Regions from separate parts of the Kitasatospora sp. NPDC127035 genome, predicted to be linked through region 3. Evidence: riboswitches for the same ligand, from Rfam matches in the RefSeq annotation. Region 3 holds a riboswitch; each other region holds the start of a gene.
The links. A riboswitch is a leader RNA that binds a small molecule or an ion and turns the genes downstream of it on or off. The one in region 3 is predicted to bind cobalamin.
Positions count from the first base shown of each region.

Region 1 (3,432 bases), on a different contig from region 3:
GGCCGTAGTAGCCGGGCTCGGCGGTCTGCCAGTAGGCGACCAGGTCCGCGACGAGGTTGCGGCCCGGCCCGACGCGCGCGGGGTCGATCCCCGCGGCGTACGCGTTGAGGGCGCCGCGCTCGTAGTCGGTGACGACCGGCGAGGCGCCCGGCCAGGTGGCGGCGGCGAGCTGGTTGCGGTAGACGAGCCGGGCGTTCTTGGTGGCGTCGCCCCCGGGGGTCACGTCCGCCGCGGCCGTACCGGCGGCGGCCAGCGCGCTGAACGCCCACTCGTTGGAGAGCCCGCCGCCGGTGACGTAGCTCCCGTCCGCGGCCTGGAGGGACTTCAGGTAGGTGACGCCGGTGCTCTTCGAGGTGGCTATCTGGGCCGGGGTCGCGGTCGCGTGGGCGGGGACGGCCGACAGCACGAGGGCGCCGGCGGCCAGCGAGACGGTCACCGCGGAGGCGGCGCGTGAGGAGGCGGCGCGTGAGGAGGCGAAGCGCGAGGAGGCGGGAACGGGCACGGAACGGCTCCTTGGTGTGGCGGGCGCCGATCCGGCCCCGGCCCCGGTGCCCGGTCGGGCGCGCGGCGGCTGGGGCGGCCGCCGCCCGGATCGCGTGGGCTGGCTTTCGCTGATGCTGCGCGGCCGGGCGGGCATTCGGGCTCGGGCCGGCACGGTCACCGCCCCACACCGCTGCGCGTCAGCCCCGGATTCACACCGGATTCCCCCGCTCGGCCACCGCGGACGCTACCGCACCGGCGGGGCAGTCACGAGGTGGGAAAGGAGACATGACGCTTCGTTGACGCCGACTCCGCGAGCGTGGTCTGATGAAATGCTTTTTCATCCTCGGCAGTCAGGGGAAGCCGGTCCGATTCCGGCGCTGACCCGCAACCGTAGACCCGCCCCACCCCGGGCTGGTGAGCCGGAATGCCTGCGCCGGGGCCTTGTTCCAGGAGTGCTTGCGTCGTCGTGGACTACGACGCGGTCAGAACGGCCCCGCGCGAAGGAGGCCGTCGGCTGCGCTGTGGCATCCCGACGACTGATCAGGGAGTCGCCGGTGAGGGCCAGCAGCAGTCGTACGAGTCACAGAGCCCGGGGGTTCACGTCCCTGGTGGCCACCGGTGCCGTCGCGATCGCCGCCGGCGGCACGGTCCTGCTCGGACACCCCGGCAGGGCCGCCGCGGACCCGATCGAGGAGTGCACCGCCACCACCGGAGCGATCGTCGCCGTCGACTTCGGCCACTGGGGCGGCGGAGTCGTCCGCGGCTGCGACGCCCACCCCACGACCGGGATGAACCTGCTGCACAACGCGGGCTTCACCACCACCGGCACCGAGCACGACGGCCCCGCCTTCATCTGCCGGCTCGGTAACGGCGCCTTCGGCAACGGCACCCAGTACCCCACCGTCGCCGAGGAACCCTGCGTCAACACCCCCCAGGCGACGGCGTACTGGTCCTACTGGATCGCCGAGCCCGGCCAGGCGACCTGGTCCTACAGCCGCTACGGCGCCGGCACGCAGAAGCCCAAGCCCGGCGAGGTCGAGGCCTGGGTGTACGGCGGCACCGACATCGGCGGGACGAGCGGAGCGCCCTCCTTCACCCCGGACTCCGTCCGGGCCAGGAACACCGGTCCGTCGCCGTCCGCCTCCGCGTCGCCGTCGGCGTCCCCGAGCCCGACCCTCCCGCCGCCCGCGGGAGACCCCGCCGCCGCGGCGGCCTGGCTGGCGGGCCGCCTCGTCAACGGCGAGTACATGGGGAACTGGGCCTTCGAGGGGGCCGACTTCCCCCGGACCGCCCTCACCGCGACAGCCCTGGCCGCCGCCGGGACCCAGGACCCGGCCCTGCGCAAGGTCGTCGCCTACCTCGCCGCCCACACCGACGCCTTCCTGTACCCGGACGGGCCGAGCGGCAAGCCCGACTCCAAGGCCGCCGCGCTGCTGGCCCTGGTCGCCGAGAGCACCGACGGCAACCCCCGGGACTTCGGCGGCCGCGACCTGATCGCCGCGCTCACCGACCACGTGTGCGTCGCGGCCGGCGAGAACGGGGAGTGCACCGCGGCCGGGGACTTCCACGGTGCGGCCTCGCCCTGGGTGCAGGCGTGGGCCGTGATCGCCCTGCAGCGCGCCGGGGTCACGCCGCCCGCCGCGACGCTCGCCCGCTTCACGGTCCTGCAGTGCGCCGACGGAGGCATCGCCGGCTCGATGATCGTGGCCGGCGGCCACTGCGAGTCCGACCCGGTGGCCACCGGCCTCGCCGTCCTCGCCCTGCGCCCGGCGGCCGGCTTCGAGCCCACCGCGAAGAAGGCCGCGGACCAGCTCGCCGCGAGCCAGCAGGCCGACGGCTCCTACGCCCCCTACGTCGGCGCCGCCGGCGACACCACGAGCACCGCCGCCGCGGCCCAGACGCTGAAGGCCGTCGGGCAGGGGGCCAAACAGGCCACCGCCAAGGCCTGGCTGGCCGCCCGCCAGGGCGAGGACGGCGGCTTCGGCCCCGACGAGTCGACCGCCGAGGCCGACGCGGCCGCCACCGAGCAGGCCGTCCTGGCCCTGACCGGAACCGATCTGACCACCGTCCGCCACAACCCGAACGGTGCCACCACCACCCCGCCGACCACGCCCGCCGGCCGGGCCCCCGACCTGGCCCGGGGCAGCTCCTACCTCACCGCCCCGGCCAACCTGATCGACGGCCACTACTACGAGGCGTTCCCGACCTTCGCGGACTTCGGCCTCACCATCGACGGCGCCTTCGCGCTCGCCGCCACGGGTGCGAACGACGCGGCCCTGCGCCGGATCGTCGACTTCCTCGACCAGCAGGGCACGGACCCCAACGGGCGCACCGTCAACGACTGGACCAGCATCGGCACCGAGTACGCGGGCGGCGGCTCGCTCGGCAAGGAGGCGCTGCTCGCCGAGGTCGTCGGCCGCAACCCGCGGGCCTTCGGCGGGCACGACCTGATCGCCGCCCTGGCCGCGGCCGTCTGCGCCAAGGCCGACGAGGCCACCGGCTGCGCCGGCCCCGGCAACTACACCTACGCCACGTCGGTCTTCTCCCAGGCTCTCGGCATCATGGCCCAGCTGCGCGCGGGGGACACCGCGAGCGCCACCTCGCCGGTCGCCTACCTGGAGAGCCTCCAGCACGCCGACGGCTCCTGGCCGAGCCTCATCCCCGCCACCGGCGACTCCGACGTGGACAGCACCGCGATGGCCGCCATGGCACTCGCGCTCGTCCCCGGCGACGAGGCCGCGCGGGCGGTCGACAAGGGACTGACCTGGCTGGCCGGGCGACAGCTGGCCGACGGGGGCTTCCCCGGCGCGGCCGGGAACTCCACCAACTCGGCCGCCCTCGCGGTCCAGGGCCTGACCCTCCGTCAGTCCGCCTACGGCGCACGGATCGCGAAGGCGCTCGACTTCCTCGCCGGGCAGCAGAACGGCGACGGGGGCTTCGACGTCGCCT
Region 1 covers NZ_JBHXDN010000030.1:80,492-83,923, forward strand. Annotated here, with positions in the region: gene ACFWIC_RS21395 (hypothetical protein) at 1-502, opposite strand, end outside; cobalamin riboswitch at 632-708, opposite strand; cobalamin riboswitch at 781-934, shown strand; gene ACFWIC_RS21400 (prenyltransferase/squalene oxidase repeat-containing protein) at 1,092-3,432, shown strand, end outside.
Region 1: it holds a riboswitch for cobalamin, as region 3 does, so the genes downstream of both, ACFWIC_RS21400 (prenyltransferase/squalene oxidase repeat-containing protein) here and ACFWIC_RS09870 (ABC transporter substrate-binding protein) in region 3, are expected to answer to the same signal.

Region 2 (3,432 bases), on a different contig from region 3:
ACGTCGTACCGGCGGCGCAGGTCCGCGAGGCACTCCAGGGCCCGCTCCAGCAGCACCGGCTTGCGGTCGCGGTAGTCCAGCGCGCCGACCTCGGCGACCGCCCGGCCGAGCAGCACGACCTGGCTGCGGCCGTTCGCGCCGGGCTTGAGCAGCACCGGGTTCATGGCCGCCTCGGGCTCCACCCGGGCGGCCTGCGCCTGCATCGCCTGCGCGCGGCCGATCTCGGCGCCGTCCGCGGTGACGAAGGAGTTCAGCGACATGTTCTGCGCCTTGAACGGCGCGACGCGGACGCCCTGACGGGCCAGCCAGCGGCAGATGCCGGCGGTGACCACGCTCTTCCCGGCGTCCGAGGTCGTCCCGGCGACCAGCAGTGCGTTGCTCATGCCCCACCCCTTCTCCTGCTCAGGGCCGCCCGGAGCAGCAGATGCCCGGCGACCGTCGTACCCAGCGCCAGCGCGCCCACCCGTCGGGAGAGCACGCAGGCCCGCTCGATGTCGTCCACCCCGACCGGCCGGAGCCCCTCGCCGAGCACCGGCCGGTGCTCGACGCGGTCGCCGTACCGGAGCGTCCCGCCCAGGCGGACGCCGACCGCACCGGCGAAGGCCGATTCGGCCTGGCCCGCGTTCGGGCTGGGGTGTGCGGAGCCGTCCCGCCGCCAGACCCGCCAGGCGGTGCGCGGTTCGGGCGCGGCGGCGACGGTCAGCAGCGCGGTCAGCCGGGCGCCCGGCCAGCCGGCCACGTCGTCCAGCCGCGCGGAGGCCCAGCCGAACCGGGCGTACCGGGGCGAGCGGTGGCCGACCATCGCGTCCAGGGTGTTGACGGCGCGGAACGCCAGCAGGCCCGGTGTGCCCGCGAGCCCGCCCCAGACCAGCGCGTTGACCACGGCGTCGGCGGTGTTCTCGGCGACCGACTCGACCACCGCGCGGGCCAGCTGGGCCTCGTCCAGGGTGCTCGGGTCGCGGCCGCACAGGTGCGGCAGCCGCTCCCGGGCCGCCGTCAGGTCGCCCGCGGCGAGCGAGCGGCCGATGGTCCGGGCCTCCCGGGTCAGCGAGGTGCCGCCGAGCACGGTCCAGGTCGCGGCGGCGGCCAGGGCGGCCCGCCCGAGCGGCCGGCGGCCGAGCAGCCGGTCGGCGGCCACGGCGCCGGCCGCGACGGTGCCCACGCAGAGCGCGGTGTAGGCGGTGCCGGTGGCGCGGTCGTCGCGCCAGATCCGCCGTTCCAGCCGGTTCGCGGCGGTGCCGAAGACGGCGACCGGGTGGCCGCGGCGAGGATCGCCGAGCCGGGTGTCGGCGAGGTATCCGGCGACTGCGCCCGCGGCGAACGCGGCGGCGCGGGTCAGCGGACGCACGGCGGGGTGCGGTGGCGGGTCGTCGCGGCCGGGGCAGGCTGCATCGCGTGGGTGTCCTCACTCAGGGTCCGCGCCCTGGATCGACGTACCGGGGGCGAGAGTCTCCTGGCTTCCGGGTCGGACGCACGCCCGGGCCTTCCAGCGGCTTCTGACGGCTCGCCGTGGCATTGTCCGGACGTGCTCCCCGGTGACAGTGGCGGGACCGCGCCGGACTCGCACCGGCTTCCTCTGCTTGCCTCCGTATGGCTGAAGGATCCCATCACGCCCCCGAACCGGGAGTCAACCGAGGTCACGGAGCGTTCGGTCACACCGCCGGTCCTCGCGCGGCCCCCGCGCCGGCCCCGCGCGGGCCCGCCCCGGAGGCTCTCGCCCCGGTGTGACGTTGCTCCCGATCTGACACGGACGGCCGTGTCCTACTGGCCACCGGCCGCCGCCGCTAGTGGACTGGGGCCAGAACACCCTCCGGCACCGGGACTTAACTGCGGGGAGCGAGTATGCGTTGGGGAATCGCGGCCACCGTGGCCGCCGCCGCCGTCGGTACGGGGGCGGCCGTGCTGGTGATCGGCCGGCGGGCGTCCGAGCGGATGGTCCACCCGGCCGTCGCGGCCCGGGCGAGGTCCGGCCCGGTGCAGGTCCTGACCCTCGGCGCGGGGCGGGTCGGCTTCACCCGCGGCCCGGAGAGCGAACGCCCCGGCCGCTGGGCCGTGGAGTGGGGAGAGGACGGGCACGCGGTCGTCGGCGAGGTCCTGCACAGCGACGGGAAGGGCGTCACCCGCCGCCTGCTCCGGGCGGACCGGGGCACCCTCACGCCCGGTACCGAGGTCCGCTTCACCCCCCGGGTCCATCTCGGGGACCCGACGACCGCGCTCGGGATCCCGTTCACCGAGACCGCCGTCGAGGGCGAGCTGGGTGCGCTGCCCGCCTGGCGGCTGGACGGCGCGCGGGGCACCTGGGTGATCCTGGTGCACGGCCCCGGCGCCGACCGCTCCCAGGCTCTCCCGGTGCTCCCGCTGCTCCGGCGGCTGGCCCTGCCGGTGCTCGCCGTCAGCTACCGGGGCGACGCGGGTGCGCCGGCCTCCCCGGACGGCCTCGGCCACTTCGGCGAGACCGAGTGGCGCGACGTCGAGGCGGCGATCCGGCGCGCGCTGGACAGCGGCGCCGGCAAGGTCGTCCTCTACGGCTGGTCGCTCGGCGCCACCACGGCCCTGCAGGCCGCCGCCCGCTCCGGCTGGGCAGGCTCGATCAGCAGCCTGATCCTGGACTCGCCGGTGCTGGACTGGCCGGCCGGCGCGCGGCGCGGTGCGGCCCGGGCCGGCTACCGGGGCGTGGCCGCCGAACTGGGCGCGCTCGCCGCCGAGGGACGCACCGGCCTGGATCTGGCCGACTTCGCGCGCCTCGCCGACGGCACCGACCTGCGGGTCCCCACCCTGGTGCTGCACGGCCCGGACGACCCGGTGGCCCCGTTCCGCGCGGCCGAGCGCCTCGCCGGGAGGCGCCCGGACGTGGTCAACCTCCAGGCCTTTCCCGGCGGTGACCACGCCGCACTCTGGAACACCGACCCGGAGCGCTACGAGGAGACCCTCCGCCGTTGGCTCACGCCCTTCCTCTGAGCGCGCCCGGCCCGGTCCACCCGGCCGCGGCGGCTCCCCGGTCGCCGCGGCCGCTTCCCCTCTCCCTTTCCTCCCCGCTTTCCCTTCCCTCCCTCCCCGGTCACGAGTGGCATGGACCCGCCACTAAGATCAAGCCAGTCGGTTTGGCCTCTGTTGCCCGATCTTGTGGAGGCCCCGCGCCCGCCGCCCGGCCCGCGCGTGCAACCGGATGTGACAGATGGCCGGTACAAGGGGAAGACTGCTCGACGTGACGTCTCGGAACCCGCGCGACCGTGATGCCCCGCTCCCGCCGACGATCGGTACCGGTGCGACGGTGACCCGTCTCCCCGGAACTGCCCACCGCCCCGCCGGCGCCAGGCCGGGGACCTCCGGCGTACCCCGCCGACGAGGCCCGGCCCCCGCACCCGGCCGCGGCCGGGTCCCCGTGCCGGAGGGCTTCCCCGCACCCGCCGAACTCGCCCCGCTGGCCCGCCG
Region 2 covers NZ_JBHXDN010000032.1:23,137-26,568, forward strand. Annotated here, with positions in the region: gene ACFWIC_RS22025 (cobyric acid synthase) at 1-383, opposite strand, end outside; gene ACFWIC_RS22030 (cobalamin biosynthesis protein) at 380-1,348, opposite strand; cobalamin riboswitch at 1,447-1,578, opposite strand; gene ACFWIC_RS22035 (alpha/beta hydrolase) at 1,843-2,958, shown strand; gene ACFWIC_RS22040 (hypothetical protein) at 3,383-3,432, shown strand, end outside.
Region 2: it holds a riboswitch for cobalamin, as region 3 does, so the genes downstream of both, ACFWIC_RS22030 (cobalamin biosynthesis protein) here and ACFWIC_RS09870 (ABC transporter substrate-binding protein) in region 3, are expected to answer to the same signal.

Region 3 (3,432 bases):
TCGGGACGTGGTCCCTCCTCCACGACCACCGGGGGACGGTCGTCGCCGCCGCGCTCGACCCACGCGCCGCACGGGTCGCCACGGGCGGGACCGAACGGATCGTCAGGATCTGGGACACCTCGACCGCCGAGGTCGTCCACCGGCTGACCGACCTCAACGGATGGGTGCTCGCGCTGCGCTTCGTCGCCGACGGCACGCAACTCGTCGCCGTGGACGGCGACGGCGAGGCGGGCCTCTGGGACGTCCGGACGGGCGCGCTGCTGGCACGCTCCCACCGGCTCGGTTCCCGGTCGGAGACGGGCGCAGCACCCGGTGCGCCGGCGGCCCCCTGGCAGCAGGAGGCCGCCCGCCACGACTGGAGCCGCATCGCGTGCTCCTGTCGTCGGGGAGCCCGCCACGTCCCGGAGGACTTCGCACGGCTCATGGCCGCGCGGACGCCCGAGGAGGCGTCGGGACACGGGCTGGTGGGCGACGTCGAGTCCCAGGGCTTCCTCTCCGAGGCCTCCCTGCCGATGGCCTCGATGCTCCTCCTGGCACTGGAGCACGAGCAGCTGTCGGCGCCGGCCCGCTACCGGGTGCTCGACCTGCTGATGGCGTGCGTGGAGGGTGAAGCCGACCTCAGCGCCTCGGCGGCCGGCCACCCCGACATCGAGGAGGAGTGCTGCGACGCGGTGCGGCGCGGGATCCCGCTCTTCTACGAGGAGTTGGCCGCCGGGAGCACGCCCGGTGCCGGCGAGCCCGCCTACCTCATCCTGCGTGCCCTCGGCGAGGACACGGAGCGGCTGGACGGCATCCGGAAGGCCGGTCTCGGGTAGGCGTTCCCTGAGGTGTGCCTCGTGATCCGGGGGCCGGGCGGTGATGCCGACCGGCCCCCGGATCATGTTCGAGCGGTCCCGCCAGGTGGCCGCCGGCCGATCCCGGACGCGGCCCGGAAGGCCGGGTGGGAGACGAAGGGCAGCGCCCCGGGCACCGGGGCCGACGCCGACCACGAGCCCCGGAAACTGATCGGCGACGCCGACCGACCGTTCTCGGCCACCCGGGCGCGCTCGCCGACGAACCATCCGAACGATCGCCCCAGGTACCGACCGACACCGACCTGACCACGCCTGATACCTTGCAGTGGCCATGGTGTTCGGGAAACCGGTCTGAGTCCGGTGCGGCCCTCGCCACTGTTGCCGCGGAGTGCCGCGGCCCTCGCTGACCGGCTCTGCCAGCGGTCAGGGCCACTGGGTCGGCTGGAAGAGCCACCCGGGAAGGTCGGCTGCGGCGTGTCGATGCGGAAGCCAGGAGACCGGCCACGGCGCGACATGTTCCACGAGGGTTTTGGAGAACACGTGCCCAGCGCTCTGCCGTACCCGTTCCGTTCCATACGTTCCGCACGTCCCGTAGGTGCCGTAGGTCCCACAGGTCCGGTACGCGTCGGCCGCGCGGTCGCGGCCTTCCTGTTCACCGGTGTGCTCGGCGCCTGCGCGGGCGCCCCCGCACCCGACACGCCCAGTGCGACGGCCGGCAGTGCCGGGCCGGTCACCGTGAACAACTGCGGGACCACCGTGACGGTCGGCGCGCCGCCCGAGCGGCTGGTGACGCTCAATCAGGGTGCGACCGAGGTGGCCCTGGCCCTCGGCCTGGAGTCCCGCATGGCCGGTACCGCCTATCTCGACAATGCCGTCCCGGAGAAGTGGAAGGCGGCCTACGACTCCGTGCCGGTGCTCTCCAAGGACTACCCGACGAAGGAGAAGCTCCTCGCGGCGCGGCCCGACTTCCTGTACGCCTCCTACTCCAGCGCGTTCACCGACAAGGTCGCGGGCACCCGGGACGAGCTGGGCGGCCAGGGCATCCCGTCGTACCTGTCCCCGTTCGGCTGCTCGGACAAGAGCCAGGTGCCGCCGCCGACCTGGCAGGCGATGTGGGGCGAACTGAACGACGTCGCCAGGGTCTTCGGTGTCACGGAACGGTCCGCCGCGATCCAGCGGCAGCAGGAGCAGCAGCTGGCCCAGTTCACGGCGACGGCCGCGGGCAAGGGCCTGAAGGTCCTGTGGTTCGACTCGGACACCAAGGCACCGTTCGTCGGCTCCGGCCACGGCGGGCCTCAGCTGGTGCTCGACGCCGTGGGGGCCCGCAACGTCTTCGCAGACCTGCCCGGTGCCTGGCAGAACGTGAGCTGGGAGAAGGTCGTCGCCGCGGACCCGGACGCCATCGTGCTCGCGGACGCCGACTGGGACACGGCCCAGTCCAAGATCGACTATCTGCAGGGCGACCCGGTGCTGAGCAAGCTCACCGCCGTGCAGCGCAAGGCCTTCGTGGTGGTGCCGTTCTCCGAGTCGACCCCCGGTGTGCTGCTCGCCGACGGTGCCGCCCGGGTGTCGGCGGGACTGGGCCGACTGCACCCGGGATCATGACCGCCACGTCCCCTCCCGCCGTGCGGCTCACCGGTCCGGGCCGCACGGCGGCGGCCCTGGCCGTCGCCGCAGCCCTGCTCCTGGCCACCGTGCTCCTCGGTCTGGCCGTGGGCTCGCACCACGAGCCGGTCCGGACGGTGATCGACGTCGTGGTGCGCCGTCTCGGGCTGGGCGACCCGCACGTGACGCTGCTGGACGACCAGATCGTCTGGCAGTTGCGGCTGCCCCGGGTTCTGGGAGCGGCTGCCACCGGCGCCGGTCTCGCGGTCTGCGGTGCCGTGCTGCAGACGCTGACCGGGAACGACCTGGCCGATCCCTTCCTGCTCGGGATCTCGGACGGAGCCGCCGCCGGCGCGGTCACCGTGATCGTCCTCGGGGTCGGCGTGTCCGGCGCCGTGGGAACGGGCGCGGTGGCGACGGCGGCGTTCGCCGGCGCCCTGCTCGCGGCCGTCGTCGTGCTGGCCCTGGCCGGTGCGCGCACCCGGACGCTGCCGACCACCCGGACCGTGCTCGCCGGCATCGCCGTCGGGCAGATGTGCGGGGCCTACACCTCGTTCGCCGTAATGGTCCTCGGGGACCGCGACGCGGCGCGCGGTGTCATGGAGTGGACGCTGGGCTCGGTCGCCGGCGTGCGGTGGCCCACCGCCGTCTTCCTGACCGCGGTCGCGCTGGCCGGGGTCACGGTCCTGGCATCCTCGGCCCGCGACCTGGACGCCTTCGCCTTCGGCGAGACCGCCGCCCGCTCCCTCGGCGTCCACGTCGAGCGGACCCGCTGGGTCCTCGTCGCCGTCGCTGCGCTGGTGACCGCGTGCCTGGTCGCCCACACCGGCGTCATCGGGTTCCTCGGCCTGGTCGTACCGCATGTGGTCCGTCTCGTCTGCGGCCCGCGCCACGCCGTCCTGCTGCCCGTGTCGGCGCTGACGGGTGCGTCACTCCTGGTGGGCAGCGACATCCTGGCGCGCTCGGTCCTCCCCGACCGGGAGATTCCCGTCGGCGTCATCACGGCCGGGCTCGGAGCACCCTTCTTCGCCTG
Region 3 covers NZ_JBHXDN010000011.1:65,933-69,364, forward strand. Annotated here, with positions in the region: gene ACFWIC_RS09865 (WD40 repeat domain-containing protein) at 1-815, shown strand, start outside; cobalamin riboswitch at 1,110-1,315, shown strand; gene ACFWIC_RS09870 (ABC transporter substrate-binding protein) at 1,335-2,399, shown strand; gene ACFWIC_RS09875 (FecCD family ABC transporter permease) at 2,396-3,432, shown strand, end outside.

Region 4 (3,432 bases), on a different contig from region 3:
AGCGCCGTCGCCTGCATGGGCCTGGCCGTCCACCTGACCGAGACGGGCGCCGACCGGCTCGGCATCTGCCAGGCCGCACCCTGCCGCAACTCCTACCTGGACACCTCGACCAACCGGTCCCGGCGGTACTGCTCCGACCGCTGCGCGACCCGCGCCAACGTCGCCGCCTACCGGGCCCGCAAGCGGCTGGAGGCCCAGGAGGCCGCCACCGCCGGCCAGGGCTGAGGGCCCGGACCTACGCCCGGCTCCCCCGGATCTCCTCCGGGCGGACCCAGACGCCGCAGCGCCGGGCCAGGCCGGGGATCCGGGCCAGCGGGGTGGAGAGCAGCAGGCGCTCCAGCCCGCGGCCGGGGGCCAGCCAGGCCGGGCGCGGGCGCAGCCGCAGCAGCACCCGGCCGAGCACCAGCTCGTCCGGGACCGCGCCGTAGCTGCGGCTGTCGCTGTCGACCGGCCGGTTGTCGGAGAGCAGCCACCAGCCCTTGGGGCGCCGGGCGTCGGCCCGTTTGACCACCAGCAGGTCCTGCTGGAACGGGTGACGGAACACCACCACCGCGCCCGGCCTGATCCGTGCTCCGTACCGGACCAGCAGCTGGTCCCCCTCCCGCAGCGTCGGCACCATCGAGTCGCCCGCCACGTCGATCAGCCCGAACGGCGCGCCGCCCCCCGGGGTGCCGTCCTCCGGTTCCGCGCTCCGTGCCACGACTCGTCCTCCCGGCTCGCGCCCGCGTCCTCGGCTCCCAAGTCTGCCGTACGGACCGTCACCCGCCGGTGTCCGGATTGGCCGGGTTCCGGCTCGGCCTTTTGCCCTAGGCCCGCCGCCCGATCGCGAAACCCCGCGACCGGCGGGGTAATCTCGGCCGCGGGAAGACGATCTAAGGAAGGACTCCCATGTTCTCTCGTCTGTTTGCACCGCGTGCCACCGCGCACGCCCACTGCGACCTGCCCTGCGGCGTGTACGACCCCGCCCAGGCGCGGATCGAGGCCGAGTCGGTGAAGGCCACTCAGGAGAAGTACCAGGCCAACGAGGACGCGCACTTCCGCGCCCGCGCCGTCATCATCAAGGAGCAGCGCGCGGAGGCCGTCAAGCACCACATCTCGGTGCTCTGGAGCGACTACTTCAAGGCCCCGCACTTCGAGAAGTACCCGCAGCTGCACCAGCTGATCAACGACACCCTGAAGGCCGCCTCGGCAGCCAAGGCGTCGACCGACCCGGCCACCGGCCAGGCCCTGCTCGACCTGATCGCCGAGGTCGACAAGATCTTCTGGGAGACCAAGCAGGGCTGACCCCCGGTCAGCACCCCTCGGCCGCCCCCGTCCGCACCGCCGGACGGGGGCGGCCGTGCGTTCTCCGCGGGTCGGGCCCCGCCGCCGCCCAGGCCCGCGTCCGCGGCCTGCCCGGGCGGTCCGCGTCCGCGCCCGCCCCGGTAAGGGTTACCTGACCGGAGCGCTTGTTATGCTGCCTGGGCGTCCCGAGGGGAAGCCGGTGCGAATCCGGCGCTGACCCGCAACGGTGAACGGTGCCCCGCACCGTGAGTCCGACCGCCCCGGGGCGCCGACCTCCCGACAACTCGCCGTGGACTGCGAGGGGATGCCGCCCCGGCGTACCCTCCGCCCGGACGTGCCGCCCCGCGCCGCCCCGGCCCGAGGCGAAGGCGCGCCGCTTGTGAGCACCACCGCCACCGCACCCCCGATACCGGCCGCCGCGCCGCCCGCGCCCGGGACACGCCGGACACCCACCGCGCCGCTGGCCGCCGGCCTGGCCGCGGCCCTGCTGCTCTCGCTGGTCTGCGCCGTGGCGGTGGGCTCCTCCGGACTCGGCTGGGCCCGGGTGCTGCGACTGCTCGGCGCCGGCCTGACCGGCGGCCGGCTGGAGGCCGACGAGGCCGCCGCCTACGCGATCGTCTGGGAGATCCGGCTGCCGCGTGCCGTCCTCGCCGCCGTGGTCGGCGCCGGACTGGCCGCCACCGGGGTCGCGGTCCAGGCGATGGTCCGCAACGCGCTGGCCGACCCCTTCGTGCTCGGCATCTCCTCCGGTGCCTCGGTCGGCGCCAACGCCGTGCTCATGCTGGGCGCCTTCGCCTCGCTCGGCGTCTGGGCGCTCTCCGTCTCCGCCTTCGGCGCGGCCCTGCTCGCCATGGTGCTCGTCTACCTGACGGCCCGTACCGCCTACGGCCTCACCCCGCTGCGCCTGGTGCTGACCGGCACCGCGATGTCCTACGGCTTCTCCGCCGTCACCGCGCTGATGGTGTTCGCCGCCGCCCGCGGCGAGGCCGCCCGCTCCGCCATGATGTGGCTGCTCGGCAGCCTCGGCGGGGCCACCTGGGGCTCGGTGCCGATCGCCGCCGTCACCGTGCTCGCCGGACTGACCCACCTGATCTGCTCCGCCGGGCGGCTGGACGCGCTCGCGATGGGCGACGAGACGGCCGCCTCGCTCGGAGTCGACCCGGACCGGCTGCGCCGCGAACTGTTCGTCGTGACCGCCGCCGTCACCGGCACGGTCGTCGCGGTCAGCGGCGCGATCGGCTTCGTCGGGCTGATGGTCCCGCACGTGGTGCGGATGCTGGTCGGCGCCGGCCACCGCCGGGTGCTGCTGATCGCGCCGCTCGCCGGGGCCCTGCTGCTGGTCTGGGTGGACATCGTCTCGCGCACCCTGCTGGCCCCCGCCGAACTTCCGGTCGGGGTGGTCACCGCGGCTCTCGGGGTGCCCTGCTTCCTGCTGCTGATGCGCCGCCGCGGCTACTCCTTCGGAGGTGGCCGATGAGGGCCGTCCGCACGACCGTCCCCGACCTCACCGCGGACCCCGCCCTGGACCTCGCCGTCGACCGCGTCTCGGTCGAGCTGGCCGGCCTCCGGCTGGTCCACGACGTCACCCTGACCGCCGCCGCCGGGCAGGTGGTCGGCCTGGTCGGACCGAACGGCAGCGGCAAGTCCACGCTGCTGCGCTGCGTCTACCGGGCGCTGCGGCCCGCCGCCGGGGCCGTCCGGCTGGGCGGCGAGGAACTGCACGCGCTCACCGCGCGCGAGGCCGCCCGGCGGGTCGCCGCGCTGCCCCAGGAGCACTCCGCCGAGTTCGACTTCACCGTGGCCGAGGTGGTCGCCATGGGCCGGCTGCCGCACCGGCGCGGCCCGGCCGCCGGGCCCGCCGCCGGCGACGGCGAGCGGTGCGCCGCGGCGCTGCGCCGGGTGGGTGCGGCCCACCTCGCCGAACGGGGCTTCCTGAGCCTGTCCGGCGGCGAGAAGCAGCGGGTGCTGATCGCCCGCGCGCTGGTCCAGGAGCCGAAGGTGCTGGTGCTCGACGAGCCCACCAACCACCTGGACATCGCGCACCAGTTGGAGGTGCTGGCGCTGGTCCGGGAGGCCGGGCCGACGGTACTCACCGCGCTGCACGACCTCAACCTGGCGGCCGGCCACTGCGACCTGCTGTACGTGGTC
Region 4 covers NZ_JBHXDN010000015.1:49,139-52,570, reverse strand. Annotated here, with positions in the region: gene ACFWIC_RS13165 (CGNR zinc finger domain-containing protein) at 1-225, shown strand, start outside; gene sodX (nickel-type superoxide dismutase maturation protease) at 236-619, opposite strand; gene sodN (superoxide dismutase, Ni) at 889-1,284, shown strand; cobalamin riboswitch at 1,426-1,562, shown strand; gene ACFWIC_RS13150 (iron ABC transporter permease) at 1,664-2,761, shown strand; gene ACFWIC_RS13145 (ABC transporter ATP-binding protein) at 2,758-3,432, shown strand, end outside.
Region 4: it holds a riboswitch for cobalamin, as region 3 does, so the genes downstream of both, ACFWIC_RS13150 (iron ABC transporter permease) here and ACFWIC_RS09870 (ABC transporter substrate-binding protein) in region 3, are expected to answer to the same signal.